2 regions of the Methylobacterium sp. AC315 genome follow, and region 2 is predicted to be linked to the other one. Evidence: predicted binding sites of a transcription regulator. Region 2 holds the regulator's gene; the other holds the start of a gene.
The links. Region 2 encodes PhoB, which activates phosphate uptake and scavenging genes when phosphate is short. Its sites were predicted from a motif close to TGTCATNNANCTGTCAT; they were not measured.

Region 1: a site for PhoB is predicted at 3,195-3,211, ahead of phnC (phosphonate ABC transporter ATP-binding protein). Genes of this name have one in related genera too.

What each region holds. Positions count from the first base shown of each region.
Region 1 is NZ_CEEDEA010000002.1:445,496-451,317, reverse strand. Features, by position in the region: gene AC0IY0_RS04895 (autotransporter family protein) at 1-515, shown strand, start outside; gene AC0IY0_RS04890 (ceramide glucosyltransferase) at 648-1,796, shown strand; gene AC0IY0_RS04885 (DUF1045 domain-containing protein) at 1,822-2,508, shown strand; gene AC0IY0_RS04880 (LbetaH domain-containing protein) at 2,501-3,133, shown strand; gene phnC (phosphonate ABC transporter ATP-binding protein) at 3,257-4,105, shown strand; gene phnD (phosphonate ABC transporter substrate-binding protein) at 4,233-5,162, shown strand; gene phnE (phosphonate ABC transporter, permease protein PhnE) at 5,188-5,822, shown strand, end outside.
Region 2 is NZ_CEEDEA010000001.1:89,607-95,428, forward strand. Features, by position in the region: gene pstB (phosphate ABC transporter ATP-binding protein PstB) at 1-510, shown strand, start outside; gene phoU (phosphate signaling complex protein PhoU) at 826-1,548, shown strand; gene phoB (phosphate regulon transcriptional regulator PhoB) at 1,723-2,418, shown strand; gene AC0IY0_RS00425 (protein-disulfide reductase DsbD family protein) at 2,464-4,617, opposite strand; gene AC0IY0_RS00430 (hypothetical protein) at 4,878-5,024, opposite strand; gene AC0IY0_RS00435 (aminopeptidase P family protein) at 5,050-5,822, opposite strand, start outside.

The DNA.
Region 1 (5,822 bases), on a different contig from region 2:
GCCACACCGTCCAGGGCTTCGGCGAGATCGGCTACCGGTTCACGCTGAGCGTGCCGTCGGCCCCGGCGTCGCGGGACGGACGGGCGGCGGCCTCCTACATCGAGCCGTTCGTGGGCGCGGCCTATGTCGGCATCCGGCGCGACGGGTTCGCCGAGACCGGCGGCGCAGCGGCGCTGGTCAGCTACGGGCGCGGCTACGACCTCGGCGCGGCGACCGTCGGCGTGCGGGGGCAGACGGGCTTCGATCTCGGCTTCGGTGTTCCGGTGACGGCGCACGGCCTGCTCGGCTACCGGCGGGCGTTCGGCGACGTCGTGCCGGCGGCCCTGCTGAGCTTCGGCACCGGCCCCGCCTTCCTGAGCGCGGGGGTGCCGATCGACCGGGACGCGCTGGTGGCCGGCGCCGGGCTCGACCTGGCGGTGGCGCCGAACGCGACGCTCGGCGTGGCCTATACCGGCCAAGTCGGCGCCCGGGCCCAGGACCAGGCCGTGAAGGGCAACCTGACCCTTCGGTTCTGAGGGGCCTCTGTCACACGGCTGACGCGGTCCGGCCGTTAGAGCCGCGCCCGACCGGGTGCGGCTCGAAATCCCTGATGCCACGCGCACTCGCCGACGATCCGGGCCGATCACGAGCGTGAACGAGGGATCCGCATGATTGACCCCACGGTGTCGGCCCTGTCCCTCGGTGCGCTGTTGGCCCTGATCCAGATCGCCAGCATCGCGATCGCGGGCCGGCGCATCGGGACGGTCCACGGCGCGTCCACCTTCCCGGCCGGTGCCCCGGTCTCCCTGGTCCGGCCGCTCCACGGGGTCGAGGCGTTCAGCGACGAGATGCTGGTCCGCAGCTTCCGCCTCGCCTATCCGGCCTACGAGTTGATCTTCTGCGTGGCCGACCCGGGCGATCCGATCGTCCCGCGGGTGCAGCGCCTGATCGCCGACCACCCGCAGGTGCCGGCCCGGCTGATCCTCGGCGACGAACGCGTGAGCGACAATCCCAAGCTGAACAATTGCGTCCGCGGCTGGCGCGCCGCCGCGCATGACTGGATCGTGCTCGCCGATTCCAACGTCGCGATGCCGCCGGATTATCTTCAGCGGCTGCAGGCGGCCTGGCGGTCCGACACCGGCCTGGTCTGCTCGACCCCGGCGGGCGCCCGGCCGGGCAGCTTCATGGCCGAGGTGGAATGCGCCTTCCTCAACACCCTGCAGGCCCGCTGGCAATACGCGGCCGAGGCGTTCGGCCTGGGCTTCGCGCAGGGCAAGAGCATGCTCTGGCACAAGCCGTTCCTGGAGGCCCGGGGCGGCCTTCAGGCGCTGGCCTCCGAGATCGCCGAGGATGCAGCCGCCACCAAGCTGGTGCGCGCCGCCGGCAAGCGCGTCCACCTCGTTTCGAGCCCGTTCGAGCAGCCGCTGGGACGGCGCGGCTTCCGCGAGGTCTGGGCGCGGCAGCTGCGCTGGGCGCGCCTGCGCCGGGTGACCTTCGCGCTGTTCTTCATCCCGGAGATCGGCAGCGGGGTCCTGTTGCCGGCGCTGCTGGTGGCGCTCTGGGCCGGGAGCCCGGCCGGCCTCGCGGGCGCTGCCGGCCTCATCGGGCTGTGCTATGGGGCCGAGTACCGGCTCGCGGTCCGCGCGGGCTGGCAACGCGGGCCGCGCATGCTGGCGGCGTTCCTGGTGCGCGACGCGCTGATCCCGGCCCTGTGGCTCGCCGCCTGGGTGCAGAGCGCCATCGTCTGGCGCGGCAACGCCATGGATGTGCGCCCGCGCCGCGCCAGCGTCGACCGCGCCTGCGCGCCGACGGCGTGACCGCGCGGAGGCCGGAGTTCATCACATGACGCGCCGCTACGCTCTCTATTGGCTCCCCCCGCCCGGCTCGGGCCTGGCCGCCTTCGGCAACGCCGTGCTCGGCTACGACAACGCCGCCGGCGCGCCGGTGCTGCATCCGCAGGCCCTCGGCGACCTCGCCGCCGTCACGGCGGGCGCCCGGGTCTACGGGTTCCATGCGACCCTGAAGGCGCCGATGCGCCTCGCCCCGGGCACCGAGGAGGCGGACCTCGTCGCGGCGGTGCGGGACCTCGCAATCGGGCACCCGCCGGTGGCGCTCGGGCCGCTGGCCGTCGCGGCGCTCGGGCCGTTCCTGGCGCTGGTCCCCGCGGCTCCGCCGCCGGAGCTCGGGTTGCTCGCCGCCGAATGCGTCGCCGTCCTGGACCCGTGGCGGGCGCCGCTGTCGGAGAGCGAGCGCGCCAAGCGCCGCCCGGAGCGCCTCGATCCGCGCGCCCGCACCCTGCTCGCCCGCTGGGGCTATCCGTATGTCTTCGAGGCTTTCCAGTTCCACATGACGCTGACCGACGCGCTGCCGGATCCCGACCGCGCCGCCTGGCTGCGCCGCCTGTCCGACGCCTACGCGGCCACGCGACCTGAGCCCGTGGTGATCGACGCCCTGAGCGTGCTCGTGCAGGACGGGGCCGAGCCGTTCCGGCTGCTGGCGCGCCTGCCTTTCGGAGACGCGCATGGCTGACCAGCATCTCGGCCTCCAGGCGGCCGTCGACCCCAGCGCCCGGATCGTCGACTGCCATCTCGGCCGCTACACGCAAATCGGCGCCCGCACGCGCCTGACCGAGACCGTCCTCGACGATTATTCCTACATCGCCCAGGACGGGGAGGTGATCTACACCACCATCGGCAAGTTCTGCTCGATCGCCGCCGCGGTGCGGATCAACCCGGGCAACCACCCGATGGAACGCGCGAGCCAGGCGCATTTCACCTATCGGGCCCAGGCCTACTGGCCCGAGGAGGCGGACGAGGACGCGTTCTTCGCGCGCCGCCGGGCAAGCCCGGTGACCATCGGCCACGACGTCTGGATCGGCCATGGGGTGGTGGTGCTGCCCGGCCGCAGCATCGGCACCGGCGCCGTGGTCGGGGCGGGCGCGATCGTCACGCGGGACGTCCCGGCCTACACGATCGTCGTCGGCAACCCGGCCCGACCGGTGCGCCGCCGCTTCCCCGAGCCGGTCGCCGAGCGGCTGGAGCGCCTCGCCTGGTGGGATTGGGACCACGACCGCCTGCGCAAGGCGCTTCCGGATTTCCGCGCGCTGCCGATCGAAGACTTCCTGGAGCGGTACACCAGTCGGTCGGGCACGTAGGGAGACGCCGGGGCGCGCAACATCGGATTTGGTGCGCCGACTAAAGAAATCATTTTGTATTCGTCATTCAACCGTCGTGGAAGAGGCGTTTAGCTGCCTCCACCCCGCAGCGGATGGATGTTTATGCTCGTCGTAGAGGATCTCACGCGTCAGTACGGCGGCCGTCGAGCCGTGGACGAAGTCTCGCTGCGGATCGAGCGCGGCAGCTTCGTCGGTGTGATCGGCCGATCGGGAGCCGGCAAATCAACGCTCCTGCGGTTGATCAACCGACTCGCCGATCCGAGTTCCGGGCGCATCCTCTATGACGGCCGCGACATCACCGGCCTGAGCGGTCGGCCGCTCCGCGAATGGCGCACCCGCTGCGCCATGATCTTCCAGCAGTTCAATCTGGTCGGCCGCCTCGACGTGATGACCAACGTGCTGATGGGCCGGCTGAGCCATGTGCCGACCCACCGCTCCCTGCTCCGGCTGTGGTCGGACGAGGATCGGGCCATGGCCCTCGCCGCCCTGGAGAGCTTCGACATGGGCGAGTTCGCCGGCCAGCGGGCCGACGGCCTGTCGGGCGGCCAGCAGCAGCGCGTCGCCATCGCCCGGGCGCTGGTGCAGGAGCCCGAGATCCTGCTCGCCGACGAGCCCGTGGCGTCCCTGGACCCGCGCAACACCCGGCTGGTGATGGATGCCCTGGCGGCCGTGAACCGGCGCTACGGCATCACGGTCCTGTGCAACCTGCATTCCCTCGATCTCGCCCGGGCCTATTGCGACCGCCTCGTTGGGCTCGCCGCAGGCCGGGTGGTGTTCGAGGGCGGCCCGTTCGACCTCACCGAGGACGTGGCGCGCCGGCTCTACGGCCTGGAGGCGGGCGAGGTGCTGGACGATTCCCCGGAGCGCGAGGCCGAGCAGCGGGCGGCCCTGCCGGGGCTGCCCGGCCTCGTCCCGGCCCAGCCCATCCGCGAGGCCGCCATCGGCGCCTGAGCCGGGGCGCCGGTCCCCGGCGCACCGGGCTCGAGGCCCCCAACAACGACGGATGGAAACGCCCGACCGGACGCGCCGACCGCGCGGCCGGCCAATCCAGCGCTTGAACAGACCCGAGGACCACCCGATGATCACCCGACGCACCCTTGCCGCCGCCGCGGCGTCGATCGCCCTCTTCAGCCTTCCGGCCGCCGCCCAGGAGTGGAAGGCCAAGTATCCCGAGCTGACCCTCGCGGTCATCCCGATGGAGAATGCCAGCGGCACCAACGACCGCTACGCGCCCCTGGCCGACTACCTGACCAAGACGATCGGCGTCCCGGTCAAGCTGCGGGTCGCCAGCGACTACGCCGCGGTGATCGAGGGCCAGCGGGCCGGCAACATCCAGATCGCGTTCTACGGCGCCGCTTCGTTCGGCCGGGCCGTGATGACCGGTGTGAAGATCGAGCCGCTCGTGAACCCGCAGCACGAGACCGGCGCCTCGGGCTATTACTCGGTGCTCTACGTGCTGGCTTCCAGCCCGTACAAGACGGTGGCGGATTTGAAGGGCAAGAACCTCGCCCTGGTCGACCCGAACTCCACCTCCGGCAACCAGGCGCCGCGCTTCTTCCTCAAGCGGGCCGGCTACGACGTGGACCGGTATTTCGGCAAGGCTGTCTTCGCCGGCAGCCACGAGAACGCGGTCCTGGCGCTGACCCAGGGCACCGTCGAGGCCGCCGCCAACCTGTGGAACTCCGAGACCGACACGATGGTGACCCGCATGGTCGCCAAGGGCGTCCTGAAGAACCCGGACGGCACGCCGATGAAGCAGTCGGACTTCCGGGTGGTGTTCAAGTCCGACTTCCTGCCGGAGGGCCCCTACGCCGTGCTGGCGAGCCTGCCGGACGACCTGAAGGCCAAGATCCGCCAGGCCTTCCTCGACCTGCCGAAGGCCGACAAGGCGGCGTTCGACCGCCTGTCCGACGGCAAGGATCTCAGCCTCACCCCGGTGACGCTCAAGGATTACCAGCCGGTCATCGATATGCTGAAGTTCAACGACGAGCAGCGCAAGAAGTCCTGATCGCGTTGCTGAGGAGGCGCCGGCCTTGCGCGGCCTGACACCCCTGCCGCCGGAGCGGGTCGCCGCCCTCTCCGGCCTGTACGCGGCGGCGAGCGGCTCCGCCCGCCGCCGCACCCTCGCGAGCTTCGCAGTCCTGGCGGTGCTGGCGCTCCTGGCCGGGCTCGTCGCCGAGGTCCGGCCGCTGGTCCTCGTCGCGAACATCGGCAAGTTCACCGCCTATATCGAGCAGATCTGGCCGCCGATCGGCCTCGATCACCCAGTGGCGGACATGCGCGCCTGGTACTGGGGCCTGCCGGGCTGGCTCGCCCTGCTCGGCGAGACGCTGCTGATGGCGTATCTCGGAACCCTGCTCGGGGCGGTTGCGGGTTTCGCCCTCAGCTTCGTCGCGGCCGCCAACCTGGTCCGGTCGGCCCCGGTGCGCTTCCTCGCCAAGCGCGTCTTGGAGGTGTGCCGCACGATTCCCGACGTGGTGTTCGCGCTGCTGTTCGTGATCGCCTTCGGCCTCGGCCCGATGGTCGGCGTGCTGGCCCTGGCGATCCACACCACGGGGGCGCTCGGCAAGCTGTTCTCCGAGGTGGTCGAGAATATCGACATGCGCCCGGTGGAGGGCCTGTCCGCCTCGGGCGCCAGCTGGCTCGAGACCGTGCGCTTCGCGGTGCT
Region 2 (5,822 bases):
CTGCGCTCGCGGATCGGCATGGTCTTCCAGAAGCCCACCCCGTTCCCGATGTCGATCTACGACAACGTGGCCTTCGGGCTGCGCCTCTACGAGAAGCTGCCGAAATCCGAACTCGACGGGCGGGTGGAGCAGTCCCTGCGCAAGGCCGCCCTCTGGGACGAGGTGAAGGACAAGCTGCGCCAGGCGGGCACCGGGCTCTCCGGCGGCCAGCAGCAGCGCCTGTGCATCGCCCGCACCGTGGCCCAGAGCCCGGAGGTGATCCTGTTCGACGAGCCGACCTCGGCGCTCGACCCGATCTCCACGGGCCGCATCGAGGAACTGATCGAGCAGCTGCGCGACGAGTTCACCATCGTGATCGTCACGCACAACATGCAGCAGGCTGCCCGCATCTCGCAGTTCACCGCCTTCATGTACCTGGGTGAATTGATCGAGTTCGGCCCCACCAACCGCATGTTCATGAACCCTGTGGAGCAGCGGACCCAGGATTACATCACCGGGCGGTTCGGTTAAGCCAATCGCGGAAGTTTCGCGGAAGAGTTGATGACCGGATCGGCACATGTTTGCGCGTCGATCTCAAGACGCGGAGCCGCGCCCGATCGGAATTCGACCGGGCGCTACTCCGAGGCATGTTGCGTTGACCTGGGAACATCGGCCTATTCCGGTTGTTTTTGTCGCGTGCCGAAATCTGCTCCGCTCCGCATCATGACGTGAACTATCCAAGGGACTGGGTACCGGGAAACGTACAACGGTATCCGTGATCGCAGCGGCGGGTTTCCGCCAGACCTCGCGGATCAAGGTTTGCGGGACGCCATCGAAGGATCCACCATGCCCGGCCATATCGTCAGTTCCTACGACACCGACCTGGATGACCTGCGTCGCTCAATTTCCGAGATGGGCGGCGTCGCCGAGAAGATGGCCGCCGAGGCGACCGATGCCCTCGTCCGCCGGGACGATACGCTCGCCCAGGCGGTGATCCTCGCCGACAAGCGCCTCGATGCGCTCCAGCGTGACATCGAAGAGCGGGCAGTGCTGCTCATCGCCCGGCGTCAGCCGCTGGCGATCGACCTGCGCGAGACCATCTCGGCAATCCGCGTGTCCGGCGATCTGGAGCGGATCGGCGACCTCGCCAAGAACGTCGCCAAGCGGGTCGTCGCGATCTCCGATCAGGCGCCTGCGCAGAAGATCGTGCTCGGCGTGCGCCACATGAGCGACCTCGCGGAAGCTCAGCTCAAGGATATCCTCGACGCCTATGCCAGCCGCGACATCAAGGCGGCCTACGATGTCTGGGAGCGGGATGGCGAGATCGATGCCCTGTACAATTCGCTGTTCCGCGAGCTCCTCACCTACATGATGGAGGATCCGCGCAACATCTCGTTCTGCACGCATCTGCTCTTCTGCGCGAAGAACGTCGAACGCATCGGCGACCACACTACCAATATCGCCGAGACGATCCATTACCTCGCCACCGGTGAGACGCTGGCGGGCGAGCGGCCGAAGAACGACGCGTCGAACTACGCGACGGTCGGGCCTGCCGCCACGGCCCCGTGACATGCGGTTCGCGGTTCCTCCGCAGCGCGCACTCCCACCTGCGGGACAAAGCCCCGGTGGGAGTGCGCGTGGGTTGAGGAATCGCGGCCCCTGCCGCACCATCGGCGCGTCCGGGCCCTCCGGCGCGGTTGATTCGATGCGTGCCGAATTCGGAACAGGTTATCGAACGTGAGCATGCAAGTCCTGATCGTCGAGGACGAGGAGGCGCTGACTACCCTGCTGCGCTACAACCTGGAGGCCGAAGGATTCCTGGTGGATTCGGCCAGTCGCGGTGACGACGCCGAACTGCTCCTGGCCGAGCGCACGCCCGATCTGGTCCTGCTCGACTGGATGCTGCCCGGCCTCTCGGGCATCGAGTTGTGCCGCCGCATCCGGGCCCGACGCGAGACCGAGCGTCTGCCGGTGATCATGCTCACCGCCCGCGGCGAGGAAGGCGACCGGGTCCGCGGGCTCGGGACCGGCGCCGACGACTACATCGTCAAGCCGTTCTCGGTGCCGGAACTGCTGGCCCGCGTTCGGGCGCTGCTGCGTCGGGCCAAGCCGGCCCACGTCGCCGACCGTCTGGCGGCGGGCGACATCGAGCTCGACCGCTCCGGCCACCGGGTCCGGCGCGCCGGCGAGGAACTCCATCTCGGGCCAACCGAATTCAGGCTGCTCGAATTCCTGATGCTGGCGCCGGGCCGGGTTTTTTCCCGTGAACAGCTCCTCGACGGGGTCTGGGGCCACGACGTCTACATCGACGAGCGCACCGTGGACGTGCATGTCGGGCGGCTGCGTAAGGCGCTCAACGCCCCCCGGCAGGCCGACCCGATCCGCACCGTGCGGGGCTCGGGATACGCCTTCGACGAGACGTTTTCCCTCGAAGCCTGAAGACCTCCAGCCCGTCGGGGCGGAACGGCGCGCCTGCCTCCTCGGTCAGCGTGCCAGCGCTGCGCTCTTACCGGAGGCGGCCGGTACCGCCTTCAAGGCCGCCAGCACCGTTCCCTCGGTGAGGATCTGCGGCAGCACCTGTGCCTCCCCAGTGCCCGTGTAGAGCAGGTACAGCGGGACGCCGCTGCGCCCATGCGCCTCCAGCAAGCGGGTGATCTCGGGGTTCTGGTTGGTCCAGTCGCCCTTCAGGTAGGTCACACCCCGATCCTTCATGGCGGCCCGCACGGCCTTCGTGGACAACGAGGTCGTCTCGTTGACCGCGCATGTGATGCACCAGGCGGCGGTCATGTTCACGAAGACCGGCCGCCGCGCGTTCACCAAGGCGTCGAGACGCGCCTGCGTGAAGGGCTCGACGCCCTCTGCGGCGGCCTGGGCGACGGGCACGGCCCGGTCGCGATCGAGGGTCAGGGTCAGTGCCCCGACGGCGACGACCGTCAGCAGCGCGACGCCCTGGACGACGGGTCCGACCCGCGAAGCGGCGACGCGCCCGTGCTCCCAGGCCCAGGCCGCGAAGCCCACCAGCACGAGGCCGATCAGCCCCACCAGAAGCCCCTGCGGGCCGACCTGCTGGGCCAGGACCCAGATCAGCCACGCCACCGTTGCGTAGACCGGGAAAGCCAGAACCTGCTTCAGGGTTTCCATCCAGGCGCCCGGCCGCGGCAGCGCCCGCAGCGCCGGCGGCCACAGGGTCAGCGCCAGGAAGGGCAGGGCGAGGCCCAAGCCCAGGCTTGCGAACACCGCGAGCGCGACGCCGGCGCTCTGGGTCAGCGCGAAGCCCACGGCCGAGCCCATGAACGGTGCCGTGCAGGGGGTCGCCACCAGGGTCGCGAGAACGCCCGTGAAGAAAGAGCCGCTGAGACCCGAGCGCCGGGCGAGCCCGTCGCCGATGGCGGTGAGCCGACCGCCGACATGGACAACCCCCGACAGGCTCAGGCCCATGGCGAGCAGCAGATAGGCGAGCCCGGCCACCACGGCCGGCGATTGCAGCTGGAAGCCCCAGCCGATCGCGGCCCCGCCGCCCTTGAGGGCGAGCAGCAAGCCTGCAAGGCCTAGGAAGCTCGCCATCACCCCAGCCGTGTAGGCGAGGCCGTGCAGGCGCACGCGCGCCGCGCTCTCGCCGGCATGCCGGACGAGGCCGAGCACTTTGATCGACAGGACGGGAAAGACGCAGGGCATCAGGTTGAGGATCAGCCCGCCCAGGAAGGCCAGGCCCGCCGCGGTCGCCAGGGTCAGCGCGTCGAAGGCCGGGGCGACCGGTTGGGCTGCGGCGGAGGCCTCGGGTGCAGCCACTGGGACCGGTGCAACCGGCTCGTCCCCGTACGCGAAGGCCAGGCGATGCGTTTCGGCGCCGGTCGTCTCCTCCACGGTGAGCACGCCCGGCAGGGCGGCCGGTGCCGGGTCCGTCGGGGTGCTCCGCGCGAGGGTGAGGTGCAGGCCGGATGCGTCGACGCGCATCACCTGGACGGCGGCGTTGTCGATGGCGGTCTCGGAATAGGGGAAGAACGATGCGGCCTTGATAGACTCGGGCTTTAGGCCGGCCGCGGCGAAGTCGAGTTGCAGCGTGTCGCCCTGACTCGAGAGTTGCAGCGGCCAGAGCGCAGGGGCGGGCAATGCGGTGCGAGCCCGCTCGAACAGGGCAGCCTGCCCGGCATCTGGCCGGGGCTCGCCCACCGGCAGGGTCAAGGCGAGGTCGGCGGAGCCCGGGACGCATTCGGTCTCGCAGACCAGGTAGGTCAGCTTGGCCTGGATCCGCACCGGATCGGCCGGGTCGAGGCTCGGCGGCGGCGTGACCGGCACGAGCAGGGTGACCTCGCCCTCGTAGCCGTAGTTCATCAGCGTCGCGATCGCGATGCGCTCGGGGGCGGGCCACCGGATCGCGCCGGCGTTGAAGCCCGCCGGCAAGGTCCAGGTCACTTCGGGGGGCAGACCGGAATCGCCCGGGTTGCGCCAGTAGACGTGCCAGCCCGGCTTCACCTGCATCCGCACCGCCAGGGTGAACGGCTGCGCCCCGGCCACCGCGATCGGCTCGGCCACGAGGCTCGACCGCACCAAGTCGGGTGGCGTGCGGAAGCCTTGCGCTGACGCGGCCGACAGGCTTGCGGTAAGGGCCAGGACAAGGAATGCGAGGCGGCGGATCATGCTGTCCCTTCGCGCGCGGGTCGGCCGCGGTTTCACCCGCGTCATCTCCGAGACGCAGGCGGGTCGTCTCGTGACGGGCCTTATAGCGCGCCGGTTCGGGCCCTGTCCTGCGCTCCAGCCCATGAGCCATCGGCCACGACGCCGCTGAGGCGCTCAGCGGGGCTCGAACAGGATGAGGGAGAGGACGACCCTTCACTGAGTTCGTGGAGCTCGCGCTGTTCGGCGTGCTCGGCGATGACGCGCAGCGTTTCGCCGGCCGTCTAGAGAGCGTTGCGTATCGCCAAGCCGACGTCGCACAGCTTGTCACCGTCGAGCGGGCCGGTGGCGTCGTCGGAGACGATCAGCTGGACCCGCCGGACATCGTCACCATCCGATCCTTGCGTGTGGCCGAGGCGCACGTTCTGCACCGGGGCGCACTCGAAGGCGCCCGGATCAGAGCGCCAGCGGCGCGGTGGCGCGGTCCAACCAGCCGCGGGTTCCGGCATCGACGAGCGGCGCCAGGGTGTCGCGCACCCGGGTGTGGTAGGCGTCGATCCAGGCCCGCTCTTCCGGCTCGAGCAGGTCCGGGCGGATCAGCCGCCGATCGTAGGGTGCGAGCGTCAGGGTCTCGAAGCCGAGCATCGGGCGTTCGCCTTCAGGGATCTCACGGGGCTCGACGAGGACGAGGTTTTCGATCCGGATGCCGTAGGCGCCCGGGGCGTAGTAGCCCGGCTCGTTCGACAGGATCATGCCGGGCTCCAGCGCCACGGTCCCGGTCTTAGCGATGCGCTGCGGACCCTCATGCACCGACAGGAAGGCGCCGACGCCATGACCGGTGCCGTGGTCGAAATCGAGCCCGGCCTGCCACAGCGGAGCGCGGGCGAACGCGTCGATCTGGGCGCCGGTCGTGCCCTTTGGGAACACCGCCCGGGCGATGGCGATATGTCCCTTCAGCACCCGGGTGAAGCGGTCGCGCATCGCATCCGTCGGCGCGCCGACCGCGACCGTCCGGGTGATGTCGGTGGTGCCGTCCGGGTATTGAGCCCCGGAATCGATCAGGAACAGCTCGCCGGCCCGCACGGTCCGGTCGCTGGTGCGCGTAACCCGGTAATGCACGATCGCCCCGTTCGGGCCGGAGCCCGAGATTGTCGGGAACGACACGTCGCGCAGGTCGCCGCCGGCCGCGCGGAAATCCTCCAGGGCCTCCACGGCGGCAATCTCGCTCA